One region of the Mesorhizobium sp. NZP2077 genome, then DNA from elsewhere that is predicted to be linked to it. Evidence: predicted binding sites of a transcription regulator. Region 1 holds the regulator's gene; the other holds the start of a gene.
The links. Region 1 encodes LexA, which represses DNA repair genes until DNA is damaged. Its sites were predicted from a motif close to TGTTCNNNNTGTGTTCNG; they were not measured.

Region 1 (7,353 bases):
GCATATGCGCGCCGTTGATCGCCTCCAGCTTGGCGAAGTCGAAGCGGGCCGCGCCCTTGTTGACGTCGCCGATGTCGAACCAGGAGATCATGTCCTTGATCGACATTATCTCGTCATCGCCATGGCTCCAGCCGAGGCGCGCCAGATAGTTGAGCAATGCCTCCGGCAGGTAGCCCATGGCGCGATAGGCCTCGACGCCGAGCGCGCCATGGCGCTTCGACAGCTTGGCACCGTCGGCGCCATGGATCAGCGGGATGTGCGACATCGACGGCACATCCCAGCCCATGGCGTTGTAGATCACGGTCTGGCGGGCGGCGTTGGTCAGGTGGTCGTCGCCGCGGATGATGTGGGTGACACCCATGTCGTGGTCGTCGACGACGACGGCATGCATGTAGGTCGGGTTGCCGTCCGAACGCAGGATGATGAAATCGTCGAGATCCTTGTTGGGGAAGCGTACCTCGCCCTGGACGCGATCGTGCACGACCGTTTCGCCTTCGGTGGGCGCCTTGACGCGGATGGCGCCCTTGACGCCGGGCGGTGCCTCGGATGGATCGCGATCGCGCCACTGGCCGTTGTAACGCGGCGGCAGACCCTTGGCTCGGGCCGCCTCGCGTATGGCCTCCAACTCGGCAGGCGTCTCGTAGCTGTAGTAGGCCTTGCCCAGGCGCACGAGTTCCTCGGCGACCTCGCGGTGGCGCGGGGCGCGCTCGAACTGCGATATGGCCTCCCCGTCCCAGGTGAGCCCAAGCCAGGTCAGCCCGTCCAGAATGGCCTGGGTAGCCGCCTCGTTGAAGCGTTCGCGGTCGGTATCCTCGATGCGCAGCACCATCGTGCCGCCGGTGTGCTTGGCGTACAGCCAGTTGAACAGCGCCGTGCGCGCGCCGCCGATGTGCAGATAGCCGGTGGGCGAGGGAGCAAAACGGGTGACGACCTTGTCGGACATGGAACTCTCGGAAACCATCTGAAGCGGGGTGCGGCTGCGCGGACTTTCGCGCGTTGCGCGTTCATGTAGCATAGGGCGTCAGGGGTGCAAGGGGCAGACCCGATGGCTAGACGAGGCCGGGGCTTGGATCAGGGCGAGGACGCTGTTGCCGGCGTCAGCGAACGATCCCTGTTTGCGACGCCTCTGGCGACCCCACCGCCGCCGTCGCCACTTGTGCCGGGCTCCAGTAAGCCAGCTTTGCCGGCGAATGTTCCAGCGCCAACTCCGCCCATCGAAACAGGCAGGATTGTGCGTGTGCGCCGGCAACTGGGCCGGATTTCACTGCCTCGTCTGCGCCACAGCGTGGCCATCGCGGCGGAGCTGGAGCTTGACCGGGGCATCGCCTTCTTGCTGGTGCCGGTGTGTCTGGCCGCCGGGGCGATCGGCTATTATTCGCTGGCAGTGGAGCCTGATTTCGCAAAGCCTGTCGCGGTCGTCGTGCTGGTGGCGAACTGCGCGCTTGTTTCGCGCTCCTGGCCGAAAACCCATCTGGGCTTCATGGCGGCATTGTTGTGCGCGCTTGGCCTGCTCGCCGCCAAGGTCGAGACATGGCGAGTAGGCACGCAGATGCTGGGCTCGGAAATCTCGACGCAACTGACCGGCCGCGTCGTCTCACTGGAGCAGATGGAGACTGGCCGCATCCGTCTGACCATCGACGTGACCTCGACCGCTCGCCCGAAACTGCGCTATGCGCCGGAAAGGGTCCGGCTTTCGGCGCGAAGCATCCCGGCGGAAATGACTGCCGGCTCCCTGGTCACCGGCTACGCCAAACTGTTGCCGCCGACTGGCCCGGTGCGGCCGGACAGCTATGATTTCTCCTTCGACAGCTATTTCGCCGGCATCGGCGGCAGCGGGTTCTTCCTCGGCAATCCAACAGTCGTCTCCGCTGATGACGGTGAGATGCCGCTGTCGGCCCGCCTTTCCTCCGGGATAGAAAATGCCCGTGAAGCCATCGCCGACCACATCAGGGCCACGGTCGGCGGTGCTGAAGGTGAGATCGCGGCAGCGCTCATTGTTGGTGTCCGAGCGGGCATCCCCGACGAAATCAACGAAGCGATGCGGCGCACCGGCATCTATCACATCATCTCGATTTCCGGGCTGCATATGGCGCTGGTCGCCGGCACCATCATGGGTCTGCTGCGCGGCGCCTTCGCGCTGTTTCCGGATTTTTCCGCGCGGCGGCCGGTGAAGAAATACGCGGCTGCCGCGGCACTTGTCTCGATCGCCGCCTATCTCGTCATTTCCGGCGTCGTCGTTGCCGCCGAGCGCAGCTTCATCATGCTGGCGGTGATGCTGATTGCCGTCCTGTTCGATCGCGCGGCGCTGACCATGCGCAATCTGGCGATCTCGGCGATCGCCGTCATCGTGGTTTCGCCGCATGAGGTGGTCGGCCCGAGCTTCCAGATGTCGTTTGCCGCAACGGCCGCACTGGTCGGCGCCTACGCCGGCTGGGCGGATCACCGTGCGGGAAAGGCAAGACCGCCACCGCCAAAGCGGTCCCTGCCAAGCGTTCTCACGCGACGATTCCTGCTGGCGACGGGTGGCTTGGCCATGACTTCGATCATCGCCGGCAGCGCCACGGCGCTATTTGCCATCTGGCATTTCCAGCGGGTGTCGCCGCTCAGCCTGTTCGCCAATCTGGCCGTCATGCCGATCGTGTCAGCGGTGATGTTCCTGGCCGTTGCCAGCGCGTTGCTGATGCCGTTCGGATTGGATGCGCCAGCCCTCTACCTGATGGGCAAGGGCCTGACGGCAATGATCGCCATCTCGGCGTGGATATCGGAACGCTCGCCGGTCGACGCGGTCGGGCTCATTTCGCAGCAATCCGTCCTGCTGGTGACCGTCGCCCTGGTCATCGCGACGATGGCGACGACATGGCTGCGGCTCGCAGCACTGCCATTCGCGCTTGCCGGTCTGCTGACGGTGTCGGATACGCGCACACCGGATGTGCTGATCTCTGAGGACGCGCGGCTGGTCGCCCTGCCGATCGGCGGCGGCGAACTCGCGGTCAGCCGGGCTCGCCCGAACGAGTTCACCGTCGACAATTGGAAACGCGCGCTGACATCCGAAACCATCGTCGTGCCGGAGATGTTCAGCAAGGCGGATGGGCTATTCGACATTGCCGATGCCGTCAATCTGCCACCGGGAGCGCCATTCTATTGCACGGACGGCGTTTGTCTCGCCCGGCACCCGTCCGGCGCGATCATCGCGCATGTCGAAGACCGCAAGGACACCTGGAAGGCCTGCGGTTTCGCAGACCTGATCGTCGTCAATGACGCGACGGGATATGATTCCTGCCACAACTCGCTGGTTCTCGTCGTCACCAAACGGCAGCTCGCCCGCAAGGGCAGTGCTGCCGTCTTCTTCGACCGCCAATCAGCGACAGGTCCTCCAATTATCAGCTTCGCGGTGGACGGGCCGTATCGGCCCTGGCATGCGCAGCGCAAATATTCACGCGAGGCGAGGGGGCTGGCGCCCTGGCGCAAACCCGAAAAGCCTGCCGCTCCTGCTCAGTAGCGCCGGATCAGCCCGACGAGCTTGCCTTGCACCTTGACCCTGTCCGGCCCGAAGATGCGCGTCTCGTAGGCCGGATTGGCGGCTTCAAGCGCGATCGAGGCGCCCTTGCGGCGAAACCGCTTCAGCGTCGCTTCCTCTTCATCCACCAGCGCCACGATGATCTCGCCGGGCTGGGCGGTATCGGCATTGCGGATGATGACGGTGTCGCCATCGAAGATGCCGGCCTCGATCATCGAGTCGCCCTTGACCTCCAGCGCATAATGCTCGCCGCCCATGATCATGTCCGGCGGCACCGAGATCGAATGCGTCTGATGCTGGATGGCATCGATCGGCACACCGGCGGCGATACGCCCCATCACCGGGATCGACACCGCGGAAACCGCGTCGTCGTCATTGCCGGCCGCGGGCAAACGCGACGGCGTTGCAGGCTTGAGTTGGCGGCCAAGGCCGCCCTGACCAAGACTGCCCTGGATGACGCTTGGCGAGAATTTCTTTGCCGCGTTGAGGCCGGGCGCGATCGAATCGGGTAGCCGCAGCACCTCCAATGCCCGAGCCCGGTTGGGCAGCCGGCGGATGAAACCGCGTTCCTCCAGCGCCGTGATCAGGCGATGGATTCCTGACTTGGAGGCGAGATCGAGCGCTTCCTTCATCTCGTCGAAGGAGGGCGGAATGCCGCTTTCCTTCAGCCGTTCATGAATGAACATCAAGAGTTCATGTTGCTTGCGCGTCAGCATGGCAGCCCCCAAGGCTTGAACAAAAGGTCTGAACCAGAATCGAAAAACAAACCCAGAACAAACACTATCTGTTCCAGTTGTGTTCCGCAACCGTTTAAAGTTTAGTGAATTTGTTAAGGCGGCTGAAGTTATTTGGCGCTGGCAGCGGGCCGTGTTCGACGCCTGCCTGCCGCTAACGCGCCCCGGTGCGCGTTGAAATTGTTATGGTTAATGGTGCTGGCTCATTCTTCGGCAAGTGGTTGGAATTGGTCGCAGACGCACCTCGCCGGGGTACATTCGCCGCATTGCCAGTCGTCTGTCGGGGTGAACGAAACGAAACCAAAATGCCAACTTTCGGTCCCCCCATTGCCGTTGTATGGCTGCGTCAGGTAACGGCTTCCTTCACAGCGAAACGCTGATCCTTCCACGCGTCCGTGCGCAGAATGTCTTCCAGCACCTCAACTGCCTGCCATACGTCCTTGTAGCCGACATAGAGCGGCGTGAAGCCGAAACGGATGGTAGACGGCGCGCGAAAGTCACCGATCACCCCGCGCTCGATCAGCGCCCGCATCACCTGATAGCCATGATCGTGAAGGAACGACACTTGGCTGCCGCGCTTGGTCGCATCGCGGGTGCTTTCCAATGTCAGACCATAGGCGCCGCACTTGGCTTCGACGAGTTGGATGAACAGTTCGGTCAACGCGACGCTCTTCTTTCGCAATGCCGCCATGTCGACGTCGCTCCAGATGGCAAGCGCACCTTTAAGCGCCCGCATAGACAGGACCGGCTGCGTGCCGCACAAAAAGCGGCGGATGCCGGTGCCGGCAACATAACCCCGTTCGAAGGCAAAGGGCCGTGCATGCCCCCACCAGCCGCTGAGCGGTTGGCGGATATCGCCGTGGTGACGCTGCGCGGCATAGATGAAGGCCGGTGAGCCCGGACCGCCGTTAAGGTATTTGTAGGTGCAGCCGATGGCGAAATCGGCATTTGCATGGTCGAGCTCGACTGGCAGAGCGCCTGCTGTGTGGCATAGGTCCCAGATGATTAGCGTTCCGGCCGCATGAGCCTTGCGCGTCAGCGCCGCCATGTCGCGCAGTTCACCCGATTTATAGTTGACGTGATTGACCAGCACCACCGCAACGCTTTCGTCGATCAGCTCTTCGATGGTTGGAGCGTCGACGCCCGTGAGGCGCAGCAGGGCGCCATCGCGGGTAGAGGCCACCCCTTCGGCGATGTACAGGTCGGTGGGAAAACTGTCACCCTCGGCGACGATCACCGACCGACCGGGCCGCATCTCCAGCGCCGCGTGCAACACCTTGTAGATATTGATCGACGTCGTATCGCAGACGACGGTCTGGCCAGCCGCGGCTCCTATCAGACGCCCAAGGTGGTCGCCGAGTTCTATCGGCATCTCGAACCATCCGGCTGTATTCCAGGCTCGGATGAGATCCTGGGCCCATTCCTGGGTTGCCGCCTGCTGCAGCTCGCCGAAAACGGCGTGCGACGCCGCCCCGAGTGAATTGCCGTCGAGATAGATCACCCCCTCCGGCAGAATGAAACGATCGCGCATGAGGCGCAGCGGATCCTTGGCATCCATCGCTTCGATTCCAGCGAGATCAGGAATTCCACTCATGGTCTGTCAGTCCTCGGTTGTTCGCGAAGGGTTTCCCGCCACAAGCGCGTGCCCTCTGTATGGCTGTTATCAGTTTGATGTCAGAGCCGGGTGCGAACCGTCCACAGTTCGGGAAACAGCACGACCTCGAGCATCTTCTTCAGATAGGACGCGCCTGACGTGCCGCCGGTGCCGCGCTTGAGGCCGATGATGCGTTCGACCGTGGTGACGTGGTTGAAGCGCCAGCGGCGGAAATAGTCCTCGAAGTCGACCAGCTTCTCGGCCAGCTCATAGAACATCCAGTAGCGCTGCGGGTCGCGGTAGACGGTCTGCCAGGCGACCAGGACCGCTTCATTTTCGGTGCGCGTCTCACGCCAGTCCGTGCGCCTGGCATCGGCGCCGATGTCGAACCCGTTGCGCGCCAATAGCAGCAGCGCTTCATCGTAGAGCGACGGCTCGGCCAGGATCGCCTCCAGCTTGCCGCTGAGGTCCGGCCGGTGCTTGTGCGGCCCGAGCATGGCGAGGTTGCGGTTGCCGGCCATGAATTCGATGGCGCGGTACTGCCAGGACTGGAATCCGGAGGATTGGCCGAGCGCGTCGCGGAATTCGGTGTATTCGCTGGGTGTCATCGTGCGCAGCACGTCCCACGCGTTGTTCAGCTGCTCAAAGATGCGGGCGACGCGCGACAGCATCTTGAAGCTCGGCTCAAGCCGGTCGGCGCGAATGGAACGAATGGCAGCACCGATCTCATGCAAAGCGAGCTTCATCCAGAGTTCCGAGGTCTGGTGCTGGATGATGAACAGCATCTCGTCATGCGCCGACGACAGCGGCGTCTGTGCCTCCAGGACTTTTTCCAGGTGCAGATAGTCGCTGTAGGACATGCGCTCCTTGAACGACATCTGGGCGCCTTCGGACGCCGGATCGTAGGGCTCGCTCAATTGATTTTCTCCGTGCGCAGCCGGAAGCGCTGGATCTTGCCGGTCTGGGTCTTGGGCAGGGCGGCGATGAATTTGACCGAGCGCGGATATTTGTAGGGCGCGATCGTCGCCTTGACGTGGTCCTGCAGGCGCTTGATGGTCAACGCATCCGGCGCCACGCCCTGCGCCAGCACGACATGCGCCTCGACGATCTGGCCGCGTTCGCCATCCTCTGCGCCAATGACAGCACATTCGGCGACATCGGGATGCGAGAGCAGTGCTGCCTCGACCTCCGGACCGGCAATGTTGTAGCCGGCGCTGACGATCATGTCGTCGGAGCGCGCGCCGAAATGGAAGAAACCATCCTCGTCCTGGGTAAATGTGTCGCCGGTGAGGTTCCAGCCGTCGCGCACATACTCCTTCTGCCGGTCGTCGGCCATGTAGCGGCAGCCGGTCGGGCCGCGCACCGCCAACCGTCCGGTCTCGCCACGCGGTACCTCGCGCATCGCAGCGTCGACGATGCGCGCCTCATAACCGCCCACAGGCTTGCCGGTCGATGCAGGCTTCATGTCGCCAAAACGGTTGGAAATGAAGATGTGCAGCATTTCGGTG
Region 2 (7,353 bases), 1.3 Mb from region 1:
CTCCCCCCTCGGGGGGAGATGTCGCCAAAGGCGACAGAGGAGGTCGGTTCGACCGGACGCGACGCCCATGAGAGATTGAAAGAAGAGGCGGCGCTTCACGCGCGGCGACCCCCTCTGGCCTGCCGGCCATCTCCCCCTCAAGGGGGGAGATGTCGCTCCGCCGCTTTCGCCAGTTCAGTCCAGTCCGGCCAAGCTCTCTTCTTCAGCCACCTCAGCCCCGCCAAGCCTGAATGGCGCGAACGACACGCGGTGCAGCCGCGCAACCGGGCCATGCGCCTCGATCGCCGTGCGATGCCGGACCGTCGCATAGCCCATATGGACCTCGAAGCCGTAGCGGCCGTGATGGTTGCCGCAGCCGCACATCATGCGGTCGCGCATCACCTTGGCGACGATCGAGGCGGCGGCGATCGACTGCGAGCGCTGGTCGCCCTTGATCAGTGCGCGGCCGTCGCATGGCAGCCCCGGTGGCACGTCGCGGCCGTCGGCAAGCGCGAGCTTCGGCCGAACCGACAGCCCGACCAAAGCGCGCCGCATCGCCTCGAGGCTCGCCTTGAGGATGTTGCTGCCGTCGATACCCTCGGCGCTGATCGAAGCCATGGAAACCGCCTGCGCCGAGCCAAGAATGCGCAGGAACAGCGCTTCGCGCTGCAAATGGCTGAGCCGTTTGGAATCGTCGAGGCCTTCGGGAATGTTGGCGGGATCGAGTACCACGGCGGCTGCGACCACCGGCCCGGCCAGAGGACCGCGGCCGGCCTCGTCCATGCCTGCGACCGGCCACAGGCCGTCGGCCATCGCCTTCGTCTCGAAGGAGAAATCGGGTTTCTCGACGATTTCGAAGAGAAGCGGAGAATCGGAACGCGCGCGAGCCATCTTGCGGCGAGGTTCGCATCGGCTCCGATTCTCCGCAAGTCCCTCCGGGCCGGTGGGGCGCCGGACCGGGAGGGCACCGTCTGCAGGCCGGGGCAGGCCGGACGGGATTTTCTTGCCGTGGCAGGTCAAAACGCCACGGCAAATTGCATTTTCAGAGCAGCATCAGCTGTTCCTGGTCTTTTCCAGCGGCGACGAACTGGTCGGTGCGCAGCGTGCGCCGTTCGGCATTGAGGCCGAGCCGCTTGGCGGTGATCTCGAAGCGCCGGCCGATCTGCCAGGCGTAGGGTCCGGCGCCCTTCATACGCTTGCCCCATTCCGAATCGTAATCCTTGCCGTCGCGCATCGAGCGGATCAGCGACATGACGTGGCGATAGCGGTCGGGATAGTGGCGCAGCAGCCAGTCCTTGAAGATAGGGCTGACTTCCAGCGGTAGGCGCAGCACGACATAACCCGCCTCTCGTGCGCCGGCCGTGTGCGCCGAATCGAGGATACGTTCCATCTCCTGGTCGGTGAGGCCGGGTATGATCGGCGCCACCATGACCGAAGCCGGGATGCCGGCATCCGAGAGTTGCCGGATCGCCTCCAGCCGCTTGGTCGGTGTCGACGCACGGGGCTCCATGGTGCGCGCCAGCATGCGGTCCATCGTCGTCACCGACAGCGCCACCTTTGCCAGCCCACGCTCGGCCATGCGCGACAATATGTCGATGTCGCGCGTCACCAGGGCGGATTTGGTGACGATGCCGACAGGATGGCCGCGCGCTTCCAGCACTTCGAGAATCTCTCGCATGATCCGGTACTGCTTCTCGATCGGCTGGTAGGGATCGGTGTTGGTGCCGATGGCGATGGTGCGCGGCTGGTAGCCGTCCTTCGACAATTCCTTGTCGAGCAGCCGCGCCGCATCCGGCTTGGCGAACAGCTTGGATTCGAAATCCAGGCCCGGCGACAGGCCCATGAAGGCGTGCGTCGGCCGCGCGAAGCAATAGACGCAGCCATGTTCGCAGCCGCGATACGGGTTGATCGACCGGTCGAAGGAGATGTCGGGCGATTCGTTGCGAGTGATGATGGTGCGCGGCTTTTCCACCTGCACCTCGGTCTTGAATGGCGGCAGTTCCTCCAGCGAACTCCAGCCATCGTCGAAGACATGCCGGCTGACCGGTTCGAAGCGGCCGGACGGATTGATGCCCGCCGACCGGCCGCGATTGCGGTCGGGACGGATGCGCATGCCACTCTGCTCGATCATCGCATTGGCCATCTCGGCGCGTCCTGCCCCGAATGCTGCAATGTCGGCATGCACGATCGGTTCCATCTTGGCCCGCTCCCAGGGACTGTCCATGTTGTTTCGAATCGCTCTGTTCATGAAATTATTCCTATTTCCCCAAAGAGAACAAAGCAAGAACTTTTTATGCTGCGCCGCAAAAACTGGCGCTTTGGGCGGCTTTCCGCTATTCGGCTAAATATGCTCAGTGTTCTCATCGAAACGCGCAATGACGAGGAGGCTCTCGCCCGCACGCTCGCCTCGCTGATTGGCGGCGCGGTCGAGGGGGTGGTGCGCGAGGTCGTCGTCTGCGACACCGGCTCCACCGACCAGACACATCATGTCGCCGAGCATGCCGGCTGCCATTATGTGGCGAGCGGCGGTATCGCTGCCGGGATACGGCAGGCCAAGGGTGACTGGCTGTTGCTGTTGGAACCGGGCGCACGGCTGGTGGAAGGCTGGATCGAAGCGGTCGTCGTCCACACCGGAAGGCAAACAATGGCGGCGCGGTTCTCTAGAGCGCGGGGTAGCCGCACGCCGTTCCTGGCGGGGGTCTTTTCGGGAAATCGGGCGCTCGCCGATGGACTGGTGATCAGCAAGCGGCAGGCCGCGTCCTTATCGAAGAGTGCCGGCAGCGCCGAGGCGCTGGCGCGTGGCCTGGCGACAAAGAGGCTCGACGCCGAGATCTGGGTGGCGCCGCCGAAGCAGCAGCACCGCTCGCCAAAGTGATTTTTTGCGCCTGCTCTGTTCATTGTGCGTTGCACAAAACCTGACGTGGGGCTAGCCTTCCTTCGAAGCGGGTGAATTGGGTTTGGGTCATGCGAGTGGTGAACACCGATGCGGCATCGGGTGTCACCCTCATGGACGAGGTGCCGATGAATCTTTCAACCCCTGACAAATCCGGTGCTGCCAGTCTCGAGGCCATTGCGCGCAATGGCAGCCTGCTGCGGCGCATCGCCGTGCGCATTCCGACCTATCTCACGGACCTTCGCGAAAACCCTGCCTGGCTGCCGATGTTCATGCTGGCGCGCACCATGCCGGGGCGCCGGATGCACTGGCTGGGTGCAAAACGCGCCCGTCCCGCCGACAATGCGGGCGATACGGTGTTTGCCGGTGTCGAGCGGGCAGCGGTGGTCGATGCGCTGCGTTCCGACGGCCTGTTTTCAGGCTTGGTCCTGCCGGCGGAGATCCATGAGGAGATTGCGGATTTCGCGAGGCGTAGGCCTTGCTTCGGCAATTTCGACCGCCGTCTCGAGTTCATGCCGGGCGAGCATGCGCAGGCTGAGAAACGCCTGGGCCGTTCGCTGCTCAGCGGGCACTATTTCGAGCGCATCCTCGACTGTCCGGCCGCACTCGCCATACAGCGCGATCCGCTGCTTCTCGACGTTGCGGCGCACTACCTTGGTGGCCAGGCGAAACTGATTACCACACGCGTCTGGTGGAGCTTTCCAACCGGCGAGGCCTCGGACGCCGACAAGAACCTTGCCTCGCTCGGCAAATATCATTTCGACCTCGACGACTGGCGCATGCTGAAGTTCTTCTTCTACCTCAAGCCTGTCGACACCGACACCGGTCCGCATGTCTATGTCAGGGGTAGCCATAACAGGCGCGCCATAAAGCATCAGCTGACCCTGTTGGTCGGCCATTCCGCCCAGGAGGTGCTGGACGTCTATGGCGAGCAGAGCCCGGTGACGCTGACCGGCGAAGCCGGCCTCGGCTTCGTCGAGGACCCCTTCGGTTTCCACATGGGCACGGTGCCGGCGCGCACGCCGCGGCTGATGATGGAAGTCGGCTTCGGTGTTTCGCGCCCCTCGCGCCGGCGCTTTCATGGCGAGCCGGTCATCCGCTGACGGCTATTTGCCCCGCCGCAGATGCTCGTCCAGGCGCGGCATGATCTCGACGAAGTTGCAGGGCATGTGGCGGTAATCGAGCTGCGCCTTGAGGATGCCGTCCCAGGCGTCCTTGCACGCGCCGGGCGAGCCCGGCAGCACGAAGACGAAGGTGGCGTTGACGACGCCGCCGGTCGCCCGGCTCTGGATCGTCGAGGTGCCGATCTTGTCGTAGGAAATGCGGTGGAAGACTTCCGAAAAGCCGTCCATGCGCTTTTCGAAGATTGGCTCCAGCGCCTCCGGTGTCACGTCACGTCCGGTGAAGCCGGTGCCGCCGGTGGTGATGACAACATCGATATCTTTGTCCCGCGACCAGGCCAGCACGCTGTCGCGGATTTTGTCGCGGTCATCGGTGACGATATCGCGGGCGGCCAGGATGTGGCCGGCCTCGGTGATGCGGTCGGCCAGCGTCTGGCCGGATTTGTCATCGGCAAGGCTGCGCGTGTCCGAAACGGTCAGCACCGCGATGCGCACGGGAATGAACGAACGGCTCTCGTCAATTCTGGCCATCAGCTCCCTCCGAGGCGATGCTGCGCGTCGCCGCGACGAACCAGTCGGGCTGGCGACTGCGGATCTCGGCTGCCGCGCGCTTGGCGACATTGCCGGTCTCGAACAGGCCGAAGCAGGTCGCGCCCGATCCGGACATGCGTGAAAATCCCGAGCCGGCCTTGTTGAGCCACGACAACGCCCGGCCTATGGCCGGCTGCATCGCAAGGGCTGCCGGTTCGAGATCATTGCGGGTGATCTCCAGCCAGTTGCGCAGGCTGTGAAAATCGATGCGGCGCGGCAGCGGCGGCAGGGGTTCGTTGTCGCGGCGGGAAAGTGCCGCAAAGACATCCGCCGTCGAGACCGGCGTGCCGGGGTTGACCAGCACCAGTCCAAGCGCCGAAAAGTCCGGCACCATCGACAGCTCGTCACCAATGCCACGCGCCACCAGCGGCTTTGCCGCCAGGCACATCGGCACGTCGGCGCCAAGCGAGAGGCCGATCCGCGCCAGCCCGGCGTCGTCCATGTCCAGGCCCCAGGTCTGCGCCAGTCCGCGCAGCACGGCGGCAGCGTCGGTCGACCCGCCGCCGACGCCGGAGGCCACCGGCAGGTTCTTTTGGAGTTTTATGGACACGGGCGAGGTTCGTTCGAGGCCGGCCGCCCTTCGCAAGGCATCGCGGGCCTTCAACACCAGATTGGTGCCGTCGAGCGGAACCGCCGGCGCATAGCGACCGGACACGGTAAACTCATCGCTGTCGGCGAGCGCGATCTCGACCCGGTCGCCAAAACGCGTGAACACCGCCAGGCTTTCGATCAGGTGATAGCCGTCAGGGCGCAGGCCGGTGACATGCAGCGCCAGATTGATCTTGGCATGCGCGTGCCAAGTCCGCGCACCGGTGTCGGTGTCCGCCGCAACTGATGTAAGCGAAATGATGCTCAGTCCTTGGCCAGCCGGTATTCGCCGGTCTTCGGATCCTTGACCAGCGTTCCCATCGCGCCGTTGGCCGCCTGCTTTTCGGTGCGCCGCACCTTGGCCGTCACACGCTCGGCTTCGCGCACGAAGGTGCGGTAGCCGAAATAGGCGGCGACGCCAACGACGGTGAAGAAAATGATCTGCGGCATGCCAAAACTCCTCCCACGCTGGGCCGGCGAAGGCGGCCGGTCGGGACGACTAAGCTCTCATGCTAGACGGTTTTGCCGGTTTTTCAAAGCCCGAAGCGAGCCCACAATGCGCGCTCTTCCGCCGCATCGATGACGCCGCTGGCGGCCGCCGCCGCGATATCCGGCGCTGAAAATCCCTTGCTCGACCCGAACAGGCCGAAGCGGCTGAGGAAACCGCGTGGGGCCGAGACCAATCTCAGCTGGGTTTTCGGCCCGAACCGGGTCTTCAGCACCGTGCGCATGTCGCCGAGCGCATCGACGAGGCCGAGCTCCAGACCCCTTTTGCCCGTCCAGAACAGGCCGGTGAACAGGTCCGGATCGTCCTTCAGCTTGGTGCCGCGCCGCTCCTTGACGAGATCGATGAAGGTCTCGTGCACCTCGAGTTGCAAAGCCTTCAGCCGCTCGACGTCTTCCTTCTTCTCGGGCTTGAACGGATCGAGCACAGCCTTGTTCTGGCCGGCGGTGTGGACACGGCGCTCGACCCCGATCTTCTTCATCAGTTCCGGGAAACCGAACGAAGCCGAAACCACGCCGATCGAACCGACGATCGAGGACGGATCGGCGAAAATCTCGTCGCCGGCGACCGCGATCATGTATCCGCCCGAGGCTGCGACATCCTCGACGAAGACCAGCACCTTCTTGTTCTTTTCGTTCGCCAGGTCGCGGATGCGCTTGAAAATCAGTCGCGACTGCACCGGCGAGCCGCCAGGCGAATTGATCGAGACGGCAACGGCCGGCGCGTCGAACGAAAACGCCTTCTCGATGAGGCCGGCGGTGGAGGCCAGCGACAGATTCTGCCGGAACTGGCCGCCCGACATGATCGTGCCGTGCAGCCGGATGACCGGAACGGTGACGACGGTGGAGCGCCAGGATTTCGGCAGCAGTCGGTTGAAAAGGCGTTTCACGAGGGCGCGGTCTCCGGTCGATGGGTTGCAGGCATGTAGGGATTTCCCGGCCAACGGCAATGCGGCGGCCAGGAATAGCTCAATCTCGAAACAGCGAGGCGTGCCCGTTGGTGATCATTTCGCTGCATTCATCAGGGCCGTTGCCCGACTGCGCGTGAAGCATCAAAGGCGGACGGATGGCAAGCTTTCCGCGTGCGCCGAGCGCCGCCCGCATGATGATGCGGATCGCCGCTGCGTCGGGGCGAGGGTGGACGGCGAGCATCTCGGCATCTCCGAAACGGCCTGATATCGCGTCGAGGATGGCGCCGAGCTGTTCGGGTCGCGCGATGACTGCAAGCCCGCCGCGCGGCCTGACCACCGCCGCCGCACTGCGGATCCAGCTTTCGAACAGCCCGTCCTCCATGACATGGGCTTCCTTTCTCAGGCGCTCCGGCGTGGCGCGGTCCCGGGCGGCGTTGAAAGGCGGGTTCATGATGACGTAGTCGAAATCATTGTCGGCGAGACCGGCCGCGGCCCGGGCTTGGCCCGACACAGCGACATCGGCGACGAGCACCGAGGCGCGATCGCTGAGATGGGCATTGCCGGGATGGGCAAGGGTAGCCGATGCGAAGGCCGCCATTTCCGGCGCACGTTCGACAAGCACGGCCTGGGCAGCCGGACAGCGCGACAACACCGCCAGGCCGGCAGCGCCGGCTCCGGCGCCAAAATCGGCGAGGCGCCCGCCAAAGCCGGAAGGCACGGCCGCCGCCAGCATCATCGCATCCATGCCGGCGCGATGGCCGCCATG

Region 2: a site for LexA is predicted at 2,251-2,268, ahead of HGP13_RS27910 (PA0069 family radical SAM protein). Genes of this name have one in related genera too.

Annotation. Positions count from the first base shown of each region.
Region 1 covers NZ_CP051293.1:4,283,546-4,290,898, forward strand. Annotated here, with positions in the region: gene gltX (glutamate--tRNA ligase) at 1-943, opposite strand, end outside; gene HGP13_RS21265 (ComEC/Rec2 family competence protein) at 1,046-3,499, shown strand; gene lexA (transcriptional repressor LexA) at 3,493-4,233, opposite strand; gene kynU (kynureninase) at 4,598-5,845, opposite strand; gene kynA (tryptophan 2,3-dioxygenase) at 5,926-6,762, opposite strand; gene HGP13_RS21285 (AMP-binding protein) at 6,759-7,353, opposite strand, start outside.
Region 2 covers NZ_CP051293.1:5,560,696-5,568,048, reverse strand. Annotated here, with positions in the region: gene HGP13_RS27915 (ribonuclease HII) at 175-870, opposite strand; gene HGP13_RS27910 (PA0069 family radical SAM protein) at 1,022-2,176, opposite strand; gene HGP13_RS27905 (glycosyltransferase) at 2,327-2,854, shown strand; gene HGP13_RS27900 (hypothetical protein) at 3,001-3,975, shown strand; gene moaB (molybdenum cofactor biosynthesis protein B) at 3,979-4,524, opposite strand; gene HGP13_RS27890 (4-(cytidine 5'-diphospho)-2-C-methyl-D-erythritol kinase) at 4,511-5,431, opposite strand; gene HGP13_RS27885 (membrane protein) at 5,437-5,622, opposite strand; gene HGP13_RS27880 (S49 family peptidase) at 5,706-6,566, opposite strand; gene HGP13_RS27875 (tRNA1(Val) (adenine(37)-N6)-methyltransferase) at 6,646-7,353, opposite strand, start outside.